2 regions of the Gracilibacillus sp. Marseille-QA3620 genome follow, and region 2 is predicted to be linked to the other one. Evidence: a T-box and tRNA genes for the amino acid it is inferred to sense, from the RefSeq annotation. Region 2 holds a T-box; the other holds one or more tRNA genes.
What was found. The T-box of region 2 lies ahead of leuS (leucine--tRNA ligase). A T-box ahead of a tRNA ligase gene usually reads a tRNA of that ligase, here a tRNA-Leu.
Positions count from the first base shown of each region.

Region 1: it encodes a tRNA-Leu, which carries the amino acid that the T-box ahead of leuS (leucine--tRNA ligase) is inferred to sense. The anticodon was not compared.

Region 1 covers NZ_CM143102.1:81,640-92,154, forward strand. The annotation lists gene lysS (lysine--tRNA ligase) at 1-262, shown strand, start outside; rRNA gene ACY8DX_RS00430 (16S ribosomal RNA) at 641-2,196, shown strand; rRNA gene ACY8DX_RS00435 (23S ribosomal RNA) at 2,345-5,280, shown strand; rRNA gene rrf (5S ribosomal RNA) at 5,348-5,464, shown strand; tRNA gene ACY8DX_RS00445 (tRNA-Val) at 5,472-5,547, shown strand; tRNA gene ACY8DX_RS00450 (tRNA-Lys) at 5,553-5,625, shown strand; tRNA gene ACY8DX_RS00455 (tRNA-Gly) at 5,695-5,769, shown strand; tRNA gene ACY8DX_RS00460 (tRNA-Leu) at 5,785-5,870, shown strand; tRNA gene ACY8DX_RS00465 (tRNA-Arg) at 5,888-5,964, shown strand; tRNA gene ACY8DX_RS00470 (tRNA-Pro) at 5,971-6,047, shown strand; tRNA gene ACY8DX_RS00475 (tRNA-Ala) at 6,067-6,142, shown strand; rRNA gene rrf (5S ribosomal RNA) at 6,149-6,265, shown strand; gene ACY8DX_RS00485 (ISL3 family transposase) at 6,466-7,689, shown strand; gene ACY8DX_RS00490 (CtsR family transcriptional regulator) at 8,472-8,933, shown strand; gene ACY8DX_RS00495 (protein-arginine kinase activator protein McsA) at 8,958-9,515, shown strand; gene ACY8DX_RS00500 (protein-arginine kinase McsB) at 9,530-10,515, shown strand, end outside.
Region 2 covers NZ_CM143102.1:3,459,249-3,467,528, forward strand. The annotation lists gene ACY8DX_RS17355 (sporulation protein Cse60) at 1-35, opposite strand, end outside; gene ACY8DX_RS17360 (hypothetical protein) at 162-1,043, opposite strand; gene leuS (leucine--tRNA ligase) at 1,403-3,817, opposite strand; T-box leader at 3,897-4,127, opposite strand; gene ACY8DX_RS17370 (glycogen biosynthesis protein GlgD) at 4,670-4,840, opposite strand; gene ACY8DX_RS17375 (YtzC family protein) at 4,856-5,119, opposite strand; gene mnmL (tRNA modification radical SAM protein MnmL/YtqA) at 5,278-6,252, shown strand; gene mnmM (tRNA 5-(aminomethyl)-2-thiouridylate-methyltransferase MnmM) at 6,242-6,808, shown strand; gene ACY8DX_RS17390 (ABC transporter ATP-binding protein) at 6,952-7,749, opposite strand; gene ACY8DX_RS17395 (FecCD family ABC transporter permease) at 7,743-8,280, opposite strand, start outside.

The DNA.
Region 1 (10,515 bases), 880 kb from region 2:
CGTTGCGCGTGAGCATGCTAATGCCTTCACAGAGCTAAATGATCCTATCGACCAAAGACAACGCTTTGAAGCACAATTAAAAGAGCGTGAGCAAGGTAATGATGAAGCTCATATGATGGATGACGATTATATCGAAGCGTTAGAATATGGCATGCCGCCAACAGGCGGGCTCGGTATCGGCATCGACCGTCTCGTTATGCTGTTAACGAACTCTCCATCTATTCGTGACGTACTGTTATTCCCGCTTATGAGACATAAATAAGATACTTAAAAAGAGCCATGGAGACATGGCTCTTTTTTTATGTATATCCCCATAACATTTACCTTTTGCAACGAGTATTATCTTATTAAATATTTTAAATAAATTAACTATAATTTTTTTCATAAATAACTATTGCAATATAAAATGACGGGTGATATATTTATATACGTCGCCGCTGACCTAAAGCGAACGACGAAAAAAAGAATAAAAAAGTTGTTGACACGGAAGACTGAACTTGGTAAGATAGTTAAGTCGCCAAAAACGACAACGAAGAAAATTGTTCTTTGAAAACTAAACAAAACGAAACGCTAAGCAAGTCTTAAAAATTGAGAGTTTAACTCTCGTCAATGTTTTATTTTTAATAGCTAGATCAAACATCTTTTGGAGAGTTTGATCCTGGCTCAGGACGAACGCTGGCGGCGTGCCTAATACATGCAAGTCGAGCGAATCAGATGGGAGCTTGCTCCCGGATGATTAGCGGCGGACGGGTGAGTAACACGTGGGCAACCTGCCCGTAAGATTGGGATAACTCCGGGAAACCGGTGCTAATACCGAATAGTTTCTGACACCTCATGGTGTCAGAGGGAAAGTTGGCTTTTAGCTAACACTTACGGATGGGCCCGCGGCGCATTAGCTAGTTGGTGAGGTAACGGCTCACCAAGGCGACGATGCGTAGCCGACCTGAGAGGGTGATCGGCCACACTGGGACTGAGACACGGCCCAGACTCCTACGGGAGGCAGCAGTAGGGAATCTTCCGCAATGGACGAAAGTCTGACGGAGCAACGCCGCGTGAGCGAAGAAGGCCTTCGGGTCGTAAAGCTCTGTTGTCAGGGAAGAACAAGTGCCATTCGAATAGGTTGGCACCTTGACGGTACCTGACCAGAAAGCCACGGCTAACTACGTGCCAGCAGCCGCGGTAATACGTAGGTGGCAAGCGTTGTCCGGAATTATTGGGCGTAAAGCGCGCGCAGGCGGTCCTTTAAGTCTGATGTGAAAGCCCACGGCTCAACCGTGGAGGGTCATTGGAAACTGGAGGACTTGAGTGCAGAAGAGAAGAGTGGAATTCCACGTGTAGCGGTGAAATGCGTAGAGATGTGGAGGAACACCAGTGGCGAAGGCGACTCTTTGGTCTGTAACTGACGCTGAGGCGCGAAAGCGTGGGGAGCAAACAGGATTAGATACCCTGGTAGTCCACGCCGTAAACGATGAGTGCTAAGTGTTAGGGGGTTTCCGCCCCTTAGTGCTGCAGCTAACGCATTAAGCACTCCGCCTGGGGAGTACGGCCGCAAGGCTGAAACTCAAAGGAATTGACGGGGGCCCGCACAAGCGGTGGAGCATGTGGTTTAATTCGAAGCAACGCGAAGAACCTTACCAGGTCTTGACATCCTCTGAAAACCCTAGAGATAGGGCGTTCCCCTTCGGGGGACAGAGTGACAGGTGGTGCATGGTTGTCGTCAGCTCGTGTCGTGAGATGTTGGGTTAAGTCCCGCAACGAGCGCAACCCTTGTCCTTAGTTGCCAGCATTCAGTTGGGCACTCTAGGGAGACTGCCGGTGACAAACCGGAGGAAGGTGGGGATGACGTCAAATCATCATGCCCCTTATGACCTGGGCTACACACGTGCTACAATGGGTGGTACAAAGGGCAGCAAGACCGCGAGGTTAAGCAAATCCCATAAAACCACTCTCAGTTCGGATTGCAGGCTGCAACTCGCCTGCATGAAGCTGGAATCGCTAGTAATCGCGGATCAGCATGCCGCGGTGAATACGTTCCCGGGCCTTGTACACACCGCCCGTCACACCACGAGAGTTTGTAACACCCGAAGTCGGTGGGGTAACCCTTACGGGAGCCAGCCGCCGAAGGTGGGACAGATGATTGGGGTGAAGTCGTAACAAGGTAGCCGTATCGGAAGGTGCGGCTGGATCACCTCCTTTCTAAGGAATATAGACTGCCTCAGCCAAGTAGTTTTGTTTAGTTTTGAAGGAGCAATCCTTCTGAAAATTGTTCTTTGAAAACTGGATAATGTAGTAAGGCAAAGTAATGCGTCATTAATGTATAAAAACCGAGTAAGAGTTTTTTAACGGTTAAGTTAATAAGGGCGCACGGTGGATGCCTTGGCACTAGGAGCCGATGAAGGACGGGACTAACACCGATATGCTTCGGGGAGCTGTAAGTAAGCTTTGATCCGGAGATTTCCGAATGGGGAAACCCACTGTTCGTAATGGAGCAGTATCTTACACTGAATTCATAGGTGTATGAAGGCACACCCGGGGAACTGAAACATCTAAGTACCCGGAGGAAGAGAAAGCAAACGCGATTTCCTGAGTAGCGGCGAGCGAAACGGAACCAGCCCAAACCAGAAGGCTTGCCTTCTGGGGTTGTAGGACACTCATTGTGGAGTTACAAAGGAACGGGGTAGGCGAAGCGACCTGGAAAGGTCCGTCAGAGAAGGTAACAACCCTGTAACCGAAACTTCGTTCCCTCCCGAGTGGATCCTGAGTACGGCGGAACACGAGGAATTCCGTCGGAATCCGGGAGGACCATCTCCCAAGGCTAAATACTCCCTAGTGACCGATAGTGAACCAGTACCGTGAGGGAAAGGTGAAAAGCACCCCGGAAGGGGAGTGAAAGAGATCCTGAAACCGTGTGCCTACAAGTAGTCAGAGCCCGTTAACGGGTGATGGCGTGCCTTTTGTAGAATGAACCGGCGAGTTACGATCCCATGCGAGGTTAAGTTGAAGAGACGGAGCCGCAGCGAAAGCGAGTCTGAATAGGGCGTATGAGTATGTGGTCGTAGACCCGAAACCAGGTGATCTACCCATGTCCAGGATGAAGTCCAGGTAACACTGGATGGAGGTCCGAACCCACGCACGTTGAAAAGTGCGGGGATGAGGTGTGGGTAGCGGAGAAATTCCAATCGAACCTGGAGATAGCTGGTTCTCTCCGAAATAGCTTTAGGGCTAGCCTCGAACTGAGAGTCTTGGAGGTAGAGCACTGTTTGGACTAGGGGCCCTCATCGGGTTACCGAATTCAGACAAACTCCGAATGCCAAAGACTTATGTTCGGGAGTCAGACTGCGAGTGATAAGATCCGTAGTCAAAAGGGAAACAGCCCAGACCGCCAGCTAAGGTCCCAAAGTATACGTTAAGTGGAAAAGGATGTGGAGTTGCCCAGACAACCAGGATGTTGGCTTAGAAGCAGCCACCATTTAAAGAGTGCGTAATAGCTCACTGGTCGAGTGACTCTGCGCCGAAAATGTACCGGGGCTAAACGTATCACCGAAGCTGCGGATGCATACCGTATGGTATGCGTGGTAGGAGAGCGTTCTAAGGGCTGTGAAGCATGACCGGAAGGACATGTGGAGCGCTTAGAAGTGAGAATGCCGGTATGAGTAGCGAAAGAAGGGTGAGAATCCCTTCCACCGAATGCCTAAGGTTTCCTGAGGAAGGCTCGTCCGCTCAGGGTTAGTCAGGACCTAAGCCGAGGCCGAAAGGCGTAGGCGATGGACAACAGGTTGATATTCCTGTACCACCTCTCTTCCATTTGAGTGATGGGGGGACGCAGTAGGATAGGGTAAGCGCGCTGTTGGATATGCGCGTCCAAGCAGTTAGGCCGATGAGTAGGCAAATCCGCTCATCACACAAGGCTGAGCTGTGATGGCGAGGGAACTAGAGTACCGAAGTTCCTGATTCCACACTGCCAAGAAAAGCCTCTAGCGAGGAAGAAGGTGCCTGTACCGCAAACCGACACAGGTAGGCGAGGAGAGAATCCTAAGGTGATCGAGAGAACTCTCGTTAAGGAACTCGGCAAAATGACCCCGTAACTTCGGGAGAAGGGGTGCTCACCAGGGTGTCAAAGCCCAGGTGAGCCGCAGTGAAAAGGCCCAGGCGACTGTTTAGCAAAAACACAGGTCTCTGCGAAGCCGCAAGGCGAAGTATAGGGGCTGACGCCTGCCCGGTGCTGGAAGGTTAAGAGGAGCGCTTAGCATTAGCGAAGGTGCGAATTGAAGCCCCAGTAAACGGCGGCCGTAACTATAACGGTCCTAAGGTAGCGAAATTCCTTGTCGGGTAAGTTCCGACCCGCACGAAAGGCGTAACGATCTGGGCACTGTCTCAACGAGAGACTCGGTGAAATTATAGTACCTGTGAAGATGCAGGTTACCCGCGACAGGACGGAAAGACCCCGTGGAGCTTTACTGCAGCCTGATATTGAATTTTGGTACAGCTTGTACAGGATAGGTAGGAGCCTTTGAAGCCGGAGCGCCAGCTTCGGTGGAGGCGTCGGTGGGATACTACCCCCGCTGTATTGAACTTCTAACCCGCACCCCTGAACCGGGGTGGGAGACAGTGTCAGGTGGGCAGTTTGACTGGGGCGGTCGCCTCCTAAAGAGTAACGGAGGCGCCCAAAGGTTCCCTCAGAATGGTTGGAAATCATTCGCAGAGTGTAAAGGCACAAGGGAGCTTGACTGCGAGACCTACAAGTCGAGCAGGGACGAAAGTCGGGCTTAGTGATCCGGTGGTTCCGCATGGAAGGGCCATCGCTCAACGGATAAAAGCTACCCCGGGGATAACAGGCTTATCTCCCCCAAGAGTCCACATCGACGGGGAGGTTTGGCACCTCGATGTCGGCTCATCGCATCCTGGGGCTGTAGTCGGTCCCAAGGGTTGGGCTGTTCGCCCATTAAAGCGGTACGCGAGCTGGGTTCAGAACGTCGTGAGACAGTTCGGTCCCTATCCGTCGTGGGCGCAGGAAATTTGAGAGGAGCTGTCCTTAGTACGAGAGGACCGGGATGGACGCACCGCTGGTGTACCAGTTGTTCCGCCAGGAGCATAGCTGGGTAGCTACGTGCGGACGGGATAAGTGCTGAAAGCATCTAAGCATGAAGCCCCCCTCGAGATGAGATTTCCCATAGCGCAAGCTAGTAAGAACCCTGAAAGATGATCAGGTAGATAGGTCCGAGGTGGAAGTGTGGCGACACATGGAGCTGACGGATACTAATCGTTCGAGGACTTAACCAAGAACAAACGCATACGCCAAACAAACATTATCCAGTTTTGAAAGAATGATTCAACATTCTTGAATAAGTCCGGTAACGATGGCGAAGAGGCCACACCCGTTCCCATTCCGAACACGGAAGTTAAGCTCTTCAGCGCCGATGGTAGTTTGGGCTCACGCCCCTGTGAGAGTAGGACGTTGCCGGGCATCATATGGAGGATTAGCTCAGCTGGGAGAGCATCTGCCTTACAAGCAGAGGGTCGGCGGTTCGATCCCGTCATCCTCCACCATATATGAGCCATTAGCTCAGTCGGTAGAGCATCTGACTTTTAATCAGAGGGTCGAAGGTTCGAGTCCTTCATGGCTCACTCTTTATTTAAATAATTCTGTCGTGATGGACTATTTAAGTTCCGAAACGAAAAATGTGCATGATCCATGCGGAAGTAGTTCAGTGGTAGAACACCACCTTGCCAAGGTGGGGGTCGCGGGTTCGAATCCCGTCTTCCGCTCCAATTGCCAACCATAATGCCGGGGTGGCGGAATTGGCAGACGCACAGGACTTAAAATCCTGCGGTAGGTGACTACCGTGCCGGTTCGAGACCGGCCCTCGGCACTTTATCTCTTTTAAATGCGCCCGTAGCTCAATTGGATAGAGCGTTTGACTACGGATCAAAAGGTTAGGGGTTCGACTCCTCTCGGGCGCGCCATTATTGCGGGAAGTAGCTCAGCTTGGTAGAGCACTTGGTTTGGGACCAAGGGGTCGCAGGTTCGAATCCTGTCTTCCCGACCATTTACAACTTAAATTATATGGGGCCTTAGCTCAGCTGGGAGAGCGCCTGCTTTGCACGCAGGAGGTCAGCGGTTCGATCCCGCTAGGCTCCACCATATAAGTCCGGTAATGATGGCGAAGAGGCCACACCCGTTCCCATTCCGAACACGGAAGTTAAGCTCTTCAGCGCCGATGGTAGTTGGGGCTCACGCCCCTGTGAGAGTAGGACGTTGCCGGGCACAAAGAGACCAGTTCAGTAATGAGCTGGTTTTTTGTTTTATCTATTGGTTGTTATTAAGAAAGAGTCAGTGCAGCCTAATATTTTTAGGTTCTATACTAAATGTTGGGGTGTCCACAAAAAACGGACATAAAAAAAGAGCACACATGCTCCACTTTTCTTATACTTGAATTGTCGAGAAACAAGTCGAAAAGGAGATGTGTGCTCTTGAATTTTAACATAACATTGCCAGGTTTAGAAGACGTTAAGGTGATAAAGTCCAAGGTAAATGATCATGGTGTTTTTGAAATGACCGTGGAGATGCCCCTGACCCCGCATATTTGTCCAAGATGCGGCGAGAAAACAGGGAAGGTTCATGATTATCGCATCCAGTCCGTTCGACATCTGAAAATGGCGGAACGACCAACGATTCTCCAGTATCGTAAACGCCGGTATGCCTGTCAATGCGGGAAAAGGTTTGCCGAACAGAATCCGTTTGTCGATCGGTATCAACGCTTCTCAAAAGAATGGAACCAACAAGTACAAATACGAGCCATCAAAGCGAAGACATTCAAGGAAATCGCCGCTCAATACCACACATCCGTCAGTACCATCATCCGGCGGTTTGATGCCATTGTCCCGTCCTCCATGAAGGGGAAGTCAGCCTTACCAGAAGTGATTGCCATTGATGAATTCAAGGGGAATACAGGCAAGGAAAAGTACCAGCTCATCATCGCAAATGCCGAGACTCGCGAGCCAATTGACATCCTACCAAACCGGCGAAAGGACACCATCAAGGACTATTTGCGCCAATACGGCGCGAAGGTGAAAGTGGTGGTCATGGACATGAGCCAGGCCTTTAAAGCGGCGGTTCAACAGGCGTTGGATCGTCCCATCATTGTGGCGGATAGCTTTCACTTTGTGCGATATATGAATTGGGCGCTGGATCGGGTTCGAGTGAGGGAACAGGCCAGGTGGCATGAATATGACCGAAAGAAATGCAAGAAAGCCCGCTATATCTTTCATAAAGCTGCTCATAAATTAACGGAGAAAGACCAATGGCTTCTTCAGCGATACTTCAGCTTTTCCCCTGAGCTCCAGAAAGCGTATGAGCTCAAGGAAGCCTTTTATACTTGGTTTTATAAGGCAAAAGAAAATGGAGAAAATGGGATTGTGGAGACGCAGAAAGAACTTCGCAAGTTCTATCAGAAGGTAGAAGAGAGTGGCATTCCTGAATTGAGCAAGACAGTCCAAACGTATCGAAACTGGGAAAGAGAAATCTTAAATCGCTTCGAGTTCAATTACTCGAATGGGTTTGTGGAAGGCTTAAACAATTTGACAAAGGTCATGAAACGGAATGGATTTGGCTATCGGAATTTCACCCGATTCCGCGCGAGAATCCTTCTCCATCATCAATATAAAAACATCGGCGATTCATTAGGATAAGGGGTAGAGCAAAAAGACTCTACCCCAACACTTGAAAAAGAACCTATTTTTATCATGCATATAACTTGTAGGGTATATTCAAAGGCTCCGAACAGGGGTATGGAAAATTGCTCGGTTCTATAACGGGCAGTCTGAGAATCAATTTACTGAATGGTGAGGGACCAGTTCTTAATGGAACTGGTCTTTTGTTTTTATATGGGGAAGAAGAGGAATGCTCAGGATACCCATCCTATGTCCATGCAAAGGGGGTGAAGAGTGGGAGTCGTCAGAGAAAGCCCACCCTTTGACCATACAATACATCGGAAAGATGAAGAGAAGGTGGACAAAAGGTGGGACAAGCCATGTTCCTCCCACCCTTACCTCATGCAAGGCATAGGAAGCATGGGGAAAGGGTGTTCGAAAGATGGTTAAATTCCGCTCCCTCAACAAAGACAGCCCAACTCACTCCCGCTCAAATCAGGTATCAAGTTAGAGAAAGAAGATCATTCATTCACACAAATTTTCACAACCATCTGTATTGCCTCCTCCATCGTTTTACCGTACCTCCTATACCCTATTTCTTCTTTTTATATAATTACCATAAAATGTTGATGTAGAGGGTTTCTAATAAAGAGAATATGGGTAAAATTTTATTATTGGCTTTTTGCCTTATAGCCCTTTTGCGAAATAATGTATATACATAGTGAAATGAATAGAGTAATTCATTGTCAAAATGAGAAAACTTTTTTATAATTAAAGTCAAATATAGTCAAAGTCAGAGCGGCGAGAGGGGGAGTCAAGCGATGAAGAATATATCAGATATTATTGAGAGTTATTTAAAGAATGTATTAGAGATGAGTGAGAAGGAATTAGTCGAAATTAAAAGAAGCGAGATTGCTGATAAGTTTCAATGTGTCCCCTCTCAAATCAACTATGTTATTAACACCCGCTTTACCATCGAAAGAGGCTATGTTGTGGAGAGCAAGCGTGGCGGAGGCGGATATATTCGTATTATGCGGGTTCAGTCACATGATAGGGCACATCTTATTGAACAGCTCAGCAGTTTAATTGGTGACCGGATTTCTCAAAGTAATTCAGAGGCGTTAATTGGAAGGCTCGTTGAGGAAGAAGTGATTTCTATCCGTGAAGCAAAAATTATGATGAGTGTGATGGATCGCTCAGTTTTACATTATGACCTGCCTGAGCGTGATGAGCTTAGAGCAAGAATTTTAAAGGCGATGTTTATGACGTTACGATATAAGTAAGTGAGTAGTGAATGAGGTGGAGAAATGCTTTGTCAGGAATGTAATGAACGGCCTGCTACGCTGCAGTTCACGAAGGTGATTAACGGCAAGAAGGCAGAAGTGAACCTTTGCGAGCATTGCGCCGCTGAGAAGGGGGATATCTTTATGCTCCATGATGGGGGCAATTTATCTTTCAACAATTTACTTGCAGGCCTTTTAAATATGGGTCTTGGCATGACATCGACGAAGGCGAGTCCCGGCTTTGGGGGCGACCAGCTGGAATGTCCTCATTGCCATTTGACTTACCGGGAGTTTGTGAATAGCGGGCGGTTTGGCTGCCGGCAATGCTATGAAACCTTTGCGCCATATTTGGAGCCGGTTTTAAGCAGGCTTCATGGCGGGAATGTAAACCATACAGGCAAGATACCAAAAAGAGCCGGCGGCACGCTTCATATAAGAAAGCAGATTAATGACTTGAAGGCAGACCTGCAAGCGTTGATTGAGCAAGAAGAATTTGAAAAGGCTGTACATGTCCGTGATGAGATTCGTCAGCTTGAGAAGGAGATTGAGGCTGCGTCTCAGGAAGGGGGCGGGGAAGGTTGACGATTGAAAATTTTATGAACCATGCAATTAGTTCATGGATGAACCAGGAAGGTCCGGAATCAGATATCGTGATGAGTTCGAGAATTCGGCTTGCACGTAATGTGAAGGATCTTTCCTTCCCGACAGTGTTCTCCGCAGAGGAGGCGGCTAAGATGCTCCGCAAAGTGGAGAATCGTCTTGGTGGCCAGTATCTGCCGGGACTCGGCACTTTGGAGATGGTGAGGTTGAGAGACCTTCAGGCGCTCGACAGACAGGTTCTTGTGGAGAAACATTTGATCAGCCCGCTGCTTGCGAAAGAATATGAGATGGGCGGAGTCTTGATCACAGAGAATGAAGAGGTCAGTATCATGGTAAATGAGGAAGACCATATTCGGATTCAATGTTTATTCCCTGGACTTCAGCTGAAAGAGGCTTTAGATGTAGCGAGCCGGATTGATGATTTGCTTGAAAATGAACTTGATTATGCATTTGATGAGAGGATTGGGTATTTAACGAGCTGTCCTACCAATGTTGGTACCGGTCTGCGGGCTTCTGTGATGCTGCATTTGCCGGGGCTGGTGCTGACAAGGCAAATGGATAGAATCATCTCGGCCATCAATCAGCTTGGACTGGTCGTTCGGGGCATGTATGGAGAAGGCAGCGAGGCACTCGGGAATATTTTTCAAATCTCGAATCAAATGACGCTTGGAAAGACCGAGGAAGCCATTGCTGAGGACTTGGACAGTGTGGTGAAGCAAATAATTATGCAGGAAAAAGCCGCGCGTGATACATTGGTCCAATCTTCAAACATACAATTGGAAGATAGGGTATTCCGTTCCTTAGGGATTTTATCGAATGCCCGCATCCTCGAGTCTAAGGAAGCGGCTAAATGTTTATCAGATGTTCGGCTGGGGATTGATTTAGGATACATCCCCAATATTACGAAACATATATTAAATGAATTAATGGTTGTTACGCAGCCTGGTTTCCTGCAGCGCTATGCAGGCGGGCCGCTGAACCC
Region 2 (8,280 bases):
TCATGTTCATAATCAAACATCTTCACTTGTATCATCGGCTCTCCTGCCTCCTTTTAGGACAGTCATAGCCAAATAGTTTGATTTTTATACACAAATATTGAATATTCCTCGGTCTGATATTACCTTTATAATTTTACGGGGAGGATTCAATATTGACCAACTTATTTTCCCATTCCATCAAAGTGGGTGGCGATTTCGAGCATTTTTATTGGATCCTCTACTTCTGAAATCGTATAAACGATTTTTTCTTCCTGCCAGGAAATTTGATTATCTTCTGTCTTTTGTTGGTCGACGTCTGCTTTGACGGAACCATATTGATTTGGTACAGGCAGTGAATTACTCTCCAAGTAGTCAACCATCTGTTTTGCGAGCGGCACGTATTCATTAGCACCTTCTAGATTGTTGGCATGGATCTGAAGGTACCATCTCCCTTCATGCCAATTCAGCCATTTATTACCCATACCACCCTCTTCATACCCTTTGATTGAATGGCCAAGATTGATAGCAGGATTGCCTGTCGGGATATCTTCAGGAGATATGTAGCCAATTTTAGATTTGGCTTCCTGATTGGTTTCATATTGTCTAGCTTCTATTACAGCAATGGGTTTAGCGATTTCATTGTTATTCAATTCTTTATCATTGATTGGGATCGCTTTCTTACTTTCAAAGAAGGTCACTCGATACCTATCATCCTTAGAATCGGTAGCAGCACTCAACATCATTTCTTCAGATGACATTGGCAAATATTTTGGCAGCTTAGGAGGCAGGCTGTTTTGAATTTGTTCCTTAACAGATGCGATGATACTTTCTTGAGAATTTGGAACGTTATTGGCACCATCTTCATCAGATGTTGAGGGGTTTTCAGTTGCAGGGGGATTGTCCTTCTTTGTATCTTCTTCACTTTTATCGTTTGACGATTTTTCCGTACTGACAGGCTGGTTAGATTTTTTGGACGCTTGTTCTTCGCTATCGGCATTTTCCAGTGTGCAGCCGGCAAGGCAGATGAAAGTCAGACATACGGCAATAGACACCTGTTTCTTCATTTACTTTCTCCTCCTTTATTGTCGTTTACCACAGGGGATACCAATTAAACAAGCGTTGAATAAACGGTAAAAAACAGTCATATCGCAATGGATACATCTCATTATTTCAGAGAGGATTTATTATCAGAATAGATGTATTTGGTCCCGAACCTCTTGATATGTAATGAGACTTGTGGACATTCATCAGAGTGACTATAAGACAAACATTATATGGACTATCTTAACCATATAAGGAAACATATTCTCCTTAATATTTCTCCTTCCCAATAATGGAGGCGTAAGCCTGTAATCGTTTTCATCTCTGTTCATATATAAAAAAAACCGGCTGACCCAATCGGGCAGCCGGCCAAAAAATCTACTTAGTTTGCGACGATATTAACAAGTTTTCCAGGAATCGCGATCACTTTACGAACAGTTTTGCCATCGATTTGCTCGAGGACCTTTCCATTCTCCATAACCGTTTTCTCCATTTCTTCCTTTGTTATATCAGCAGGAACTTGAAGCTTCGCTCTCACTTTCCCATTAATCTGGATCACGATTTCGACTTCATTATCGACCAGCTTGCTTTCATCATATGCTGGCCAAGATGCATAGGCAAGCGTATCATTATGGCCTAGTCGGCTCCAAAGCTCTTCTGTCATATGCGGGCAGATTGGTGAAAGTAGCTTCACGAAGCCTTCCATGAATTGAATTGGAAGAATCTCTGCTTTGTACGCTTCATTCACGAATACCATCATTTGAGAAATCGCCGTATTAAAGTGCAGATTCTCAAGATCCTCTGTCACTTTCTTCACAGTTTGATGATATACCTTCTCAAGATGCGTGTCCGCTGATTCTGTAATCTTATCATTTACTGTTCCATCTTCATTGATATACAGTCTCCATACACGGTCAAGGAAACGTCTTGAGCCGTCGAGTCCATTTGTTGACCATGCGATGGATGCATCAAGCGGTCCCATGAACATTTCATATAGACGAAGTGTGTCTGCTCCATGGCTTTCAACGATATCATCCGGGTTCACGACATTACCCTTTGATTTACTCATCTTCTCATTATTCTCACCAAGGATCATTCCTTGGTTAAATAGCTTTTGGAATGGTTCCTTCGTTGGTACAACACCGATATCATAAAGGAATTTATGCCAGAAACGAGCATATAGCAAGTGAAGAACCGCATGCTCTGCGCCGCCGATATACGTATCAACCGGAAGCCAATGCTTCAACTTCTCAGGATCTGCGATTGCATTCGGGTTTTTCGGATCGATATAGCGCAGGAAGTACCAGCAGCTGCCCGCCCATTGCGGCATTGTATTGGTTTCGCGTCTGCCCTTACGTCCGGTTTCCGGATCTGTTACATTCACCCACTCATCAATGATTGCAAGCGGTGATTCACCCGTACCAGATGGTTTGATTTCGGATGTTTTTGGAAGTACAAGCGGAAGCTCTGACTCAGGAACAGCTGACATCGTTCCGTCCTCCCAATGGATGATAGGAATTGGCTCTCCCCAGTAGCGCTGACGGGAGAAGTTCCAGTCACGAAGACGGTATGTTACCTTCTTCTCACCGATGCCTTTTTCTTCAAGCCATGCAATCATCTTTTGAATGGCTTCTTCTTTATTCAATCCATTCAGGAAGTCAGAGTTTACATGCTCTCCTTCTCCTGCATATGCTTCTTTTTCGATATCGCCGCCAGCGACAACCTCACGAATTGGAAGCTCGAATTTCTTCGCGAACTCATAATCACGCTCATCATGGGCTGGAACCGCCATGATTGCACCAGTTCCATAGCTCATAAGAACATAATCGGCGATCCATACTGGAATCTTCTCGCCGTTTGCGGGATTAATGGCATAAGCACCTGTAAATGCACCAGTTTTCTCTTTAGAAAGCTCTGTTCTCTCAAGGTCGCTCTTCGATTGAATGGATTGTTTGTAAGCTTCAACCTCTGCTTTTTGCGCCTCTGTCGTAATTTCATCCACAAGCGGATGCTCTGGAGAAAGCACTGTGTAAGTCGCACCGAACAATGTATCAGGACGAGTCGTAAAGACTGTGAACGATTTGTCCGTACCGTCAATCGTAAAGTTCACAGAAGCCCCTTCTGAACGGCCAATCCAGTTGCGCTGCATATCTTTAATACTTTCTGGCCAATCAAGTTCTTCTAAATCTTCAATCAAACGGTCTGCATAAGCCGTAATTTTCAAAATCCATTGACGCATCGGCTTTCTGATAACCGGGTGGCCGCCGCGCTCACTCTTGCCGTCGATGACTTCTTCATTCGCCAATACCGTTCCAAGCGCCGGGCACCAGTTAACCGGAATCTCATCCATATAGGCAAGCCCTTTTTCATACAGCTTCAAGAAAATCCATTGTGTCCATTTATAATAGTCTGGATCTGTCGTGTTGATTTCACGGTCCCAATCATAAGAGAATCCGAGGGATTTAATTTGGCGTTTGAATGTCTCAATATTCTTTGCTGTAAATTCTTCCGGGTCATTACCTGTATCAAGAGCATATTGCTCAGCAGGAAGACCGAATGCATCCCATCCAATTGGATGAAGGACATTATAGCCCTGCATCCGCTTCAATCGGGAGAGAATATCCGTCGCTGTATAGCCCTCTGGATGCCCAACATGAAGACCTGCTCCAGATGGATACGGGAACATATCCAAAGCGTAAAATTTACGTTTTCCGACATGATCAGTCGTTTTGAACGTTTTATGTTCTTCCCAATAAGATTGCCACTTCTTTTCAATCTCTTTATGATTGAAACTCATCCTAAATTCCTCCTACAAAATCAATTTCAGGTCCTTTTCATTTTCCCCTGAATATAAAAAAGCCTCTCATCCCTCAATAGTAAGGGACGAGAGGCTGTTCATCAGCTTTTACCCGCGGTACCACCCTAGTTGACGTATGTAAAACACGTCCGGCTCAAGTCTTTAACGCAGATCTGCGGCAGTCCTTACTAATCGCTGTTCACGACTGCAACTCAAGGGGGAGTTCATCATGCCGTCCTATTGGCTCGCACCAGCCGCCAACTCTCTAAAAAGCACGAACATAATTACTAGTCCCTGTCACGGTTATTAGAAAATATATACCTACATTGTATGTAAATCATTGTGAAAGTGCAAGTCCATTCTATGCTGTTTTTTCCATTTTGGCCAGATATGGGGGAAGGTATGCATCGATTGCAGATTTTCTTCTATTGATTTTGCAGCTTTGGATATAAGCAATAGCGTAGTTTCTCTGTTAACAACCTAAAAACGTGGGACTAACCGACCTCTCCTTCTTTGAATGAATTTATGGAGAGCAGAGAAATCAAAACAGCGTCAAGTCAGCATTTAATGAGGAAATAAGCCCAAATAATAACGATTTCAGCAAAAGAAGCCTCCTGCACATCTTTCTCCAGTGTTAGCGCATAGCTGGGCAAATATTTTTTAATGATATTTCCTTCTTTGATAATTTAAAGGCTAAATTTACTTGTTTATGGAGACGAACTGGTACCATTCAAGGGAGAAATAGGCTGGGTATGGTCGGGCGAAACCTTCCATCAAAAGAAAACTCCCTGCATAAAAAAGAGCCGAACGGCTAACCGATTCGGCTCTTTCATCAGGAGTACCTTCAGTATCCTATTTGTATGCTTTCGGGTGTACGGTTGCCTTCGCCGGCTGGCCTTTTTTCTCATTCATTTTCTTGGCCCTCTTTATAATGTCGTTGTCGGCTCCTGCTTCGATGTCCTGGTTATTGATCCCGTTGCGTGTTTTTTGCTCAGGGTTATGCTGTTTAGATCGTTTCATCATAAATGGAGAGCCTCCTTATCGTCTTCTTACAACCATCGCATGCTGAAGATCCTGAACACGGACTTTCATCCGATCAAGCTCATCTCGCTGCTGGTCATTGGCACTGTTTTTCATGACGGTAAGCTCATTATATGAATCCTCAAGCCTCATAAGGGCTTCGGTATAGCCCTCTGTGTTGTAATGCTCCTGTTTGGCCGATTCCTCATATTGCTGCTGTGCGTATTCAAGGGTATTCTCACAACGTCCTAAACATTCATCCATGGATTTATGCGTAGCCATCTCGCCACTCCTTTTTGGTTGGGATTGGTTAAGAAGTACACCCGAATCTTATTATGTCCGGCTGACCGCGGTTACATGAACAAATTCATTTGGAAAGTATAAATGCCCGTGTTAAAATGTAGGTTATGTGAAAAAACAATTAGGAGGGTTTTACAGATATGAAACAGGCTAACCCTTTTCCATATGCTAGTGACGATAAACGTTATCATACATGGAATTACCATTTACGCAACCAATTCGGCCATAAGGTCTTCAAGATAGCATTAGACGGCGGCTTTGATTGCCCAAACCGTGACGGCACAGTCGCTTTTGGCGGCTGCACCTTCTGCAGTGCAGCAGGCTCAGGCGACTTCGCCGGAAACCGTGCTGAGGATTTGAAGAAGCAATTCGCCGACATCAAGGGGAAGATGCATCAGAAATGGAAGGACGGCAAATATATGGCTTACTTCCAAGCTTATACGAATACACATGCACCAGTTGATGTCTTGCGCGAGAAATTCGAGACGGTGATGAATGAGGAAGGCGTCGTTGGGTTGTCCATTGCGACAAGACCTGACTGCCTGCCGGATGATGTTGTTGAATATTTAGCGGAGCTGAATGAGCGCACATATCTTTGGCTTGAGCTTGGACTCCAAACCGTCCATGAGAAAACAGCGAACATCATTAACCGCGCCCATGACTATCCAACCTATGTCGAGGGAGTCAACAAGCTCCGCAAGCACGGCATTCGCGTCTGCAGCCATATCATCAACGGACTGCCTCTTGAGACACCGGAAATGATGATGGAAACCGCTCGTGAGGTCGCGAAGCTTGATGTGCAAGGAATTAAGATTCACCTCTTGCATTTATTAAAAGGAACACCAATGGTGAAACAATACGAGAAAGGCATGCTTCAATTCCTTTCATTTGAGGAATATGTGAGCCTTGTCTGCGATCAGCTCGAAATTCTGCCTCCAGAGATGATTATTCACCGCATTACCGGCGACGGGCCAATTGATTTAATGGTCGGTCCGATGTGGAGCGTGAATAAATGGGAGGTCTTGAATGCAATCGATGCGGAATTGAAACGCCGTAACAGCTACCAAGGCAAGTTCTTTGTTCGTGATGGGGGATTGGCGACACATGAAGCTTGACCGAATCCTTCCATATGCCCGCCACCTACTGGAAAAAGCAGCTGGTCCTGGAGATGTCGTCGTTGACGGCACTATGGGAAACGGTCATGACACGGTCTTTCTCTCCCAGCTTGTCGGTGAGAATGGTCATGTATATAGCTTTGACATCCAGGAATCTGCCTTAGAACAGACAAGAGGCCGGCTTGAAGAGAAACAGCTGACCAAAAATGTAACCTTGATCCATGCAGGTCATGAACAAGTTAAGGCATTCATTCCTGCTGGAACAGAAATAGCCGGAGCTATCTTCAATCTCGGCTATCTACCTGGCGGTGACAAAGAAATCATCACGACTGCTCCAACTACCATCTCAAGTGTCGAGCAGCTGCTTGAGATGATGAAGCCTGAAGGGATCATCGTCCTAGTCATTTATCATGGGCATCCAGGCGGGGATATAGAACGTGATGAGATTCTTCGATTTGCCCGCAGCCTTCCCCAGGACACAGCCCATGTTCTGGAATATAAATTCATAAATCAAAGGAATAATCCGCCTTTCATCGTCGCAATTGAGAAAAGGTAAGTGACTGGGACAAAATTTTTCCAGTAACTAAATAGCCGAACAATTATAAAGTGCCATTTTAAGCACGATTAATAATAGTTCGGCTTTTTCTATTTCGTTTCGTAAACATTTAATGTATCATTCGTTTTTATGTCCCAGCCATTTTATGCTTTCACATATCCAGGGATGAAAGAGATTTGCGGCTTTCCCGTTACCGGGTGAAGCGAGCTGATCAGCTCTACCCCATATACCGATTTCAGCAATGGTTCATCTAAGAGAAGGCCTGCCTCCCCCTCCGCTACCTTTTGACCGCCCTTCAGTAAAGCAAGCCGATCTGCGTATAGCGAAGCAAGGTTCAAATCATGCAGGATGGCCACAATCGTTAATCCATTCTTAAGCTGCAGCTCCTTCAATAAATCCAGCAGCTCAATCGAATGCTTAATATCAAGATGATTGGTCGGTTCATCCAAAAACAGCAGCTTAGGTGATTGAGCCAATGCCTTTGCAAGCAATACACGCTGCTTTTCCCCTCCGCTTAAATCTTGAAAATATTTATGCTTAAAGGCAAGGCAATTCGTTTTCTCAAGGCATTCTTCCACAATGATATGGTCTTCTTTCTTGTATGTATTAAATAGGCCCCTGCCTTGATACGGATACCGCCCAAGCAGAACAATCTGCTCAACCGTGAAATCCAAACTCACAGTATGCTCCTGACTCAAGACAGCCGTCACCCGAGCCAGCTCCTCAGTGCTATAGTCACGCGCCTTTTTCCCGGCAATCTCAACCTTTCCGCTCACACTAAGATGCCTCGGGTCCAAAATCGCTTTAATGAAGGTGGTTTTTCCACTCCCATTCGGACCTAATAAAGCATAGAATTCACCCTTTTTCACTTGCATAGAAACATCGTTAAGAACCATCTGTTCTTTCCGGTACCCTGCACTTACGCTACATACTTTTAACATGCCATTTTCCTTCTTTTTATTCGTTCTCTTATGAGTAAATAAGTAAACACAGGCGCCCCTATCAAGGCGGTAATCACGCCAATTGGCAATTCCTGCGGGCTGACGATGGTTCTTGCCACCATGTCGGCAAGAACCAAATATCCTCCGCCAATCATCATTGACAGCGGAATGAGGTGTTTATGGTCAGCCCCCGTAACTAAACGGACAAGATGCGGGATGACTAAGCCGACAAAGCCAATCGCACCAGATACTGATACGGCCGCTCCTGTCAGGAGTCCAGCGCTGATCAGGAGAGTCAGCTTTTTCCTTCTCACATTCATCCCTCCATATTGAGCTGCTTCATCACCAAGTGCGAGTGCATTCAACTCCCTGTAATGGAACAAAATCACGGCTGAACCAACTGCAAAGAATGGAAAGAATAGACCAATATGCCCCCAGTTTTTTAAAGCCACACTGCCCATCAGCCAATTCAAGACCTCTCGCATTTGGTCTCCCGATGATAGAGCAATAATGAGCGATATGACCGAGCCA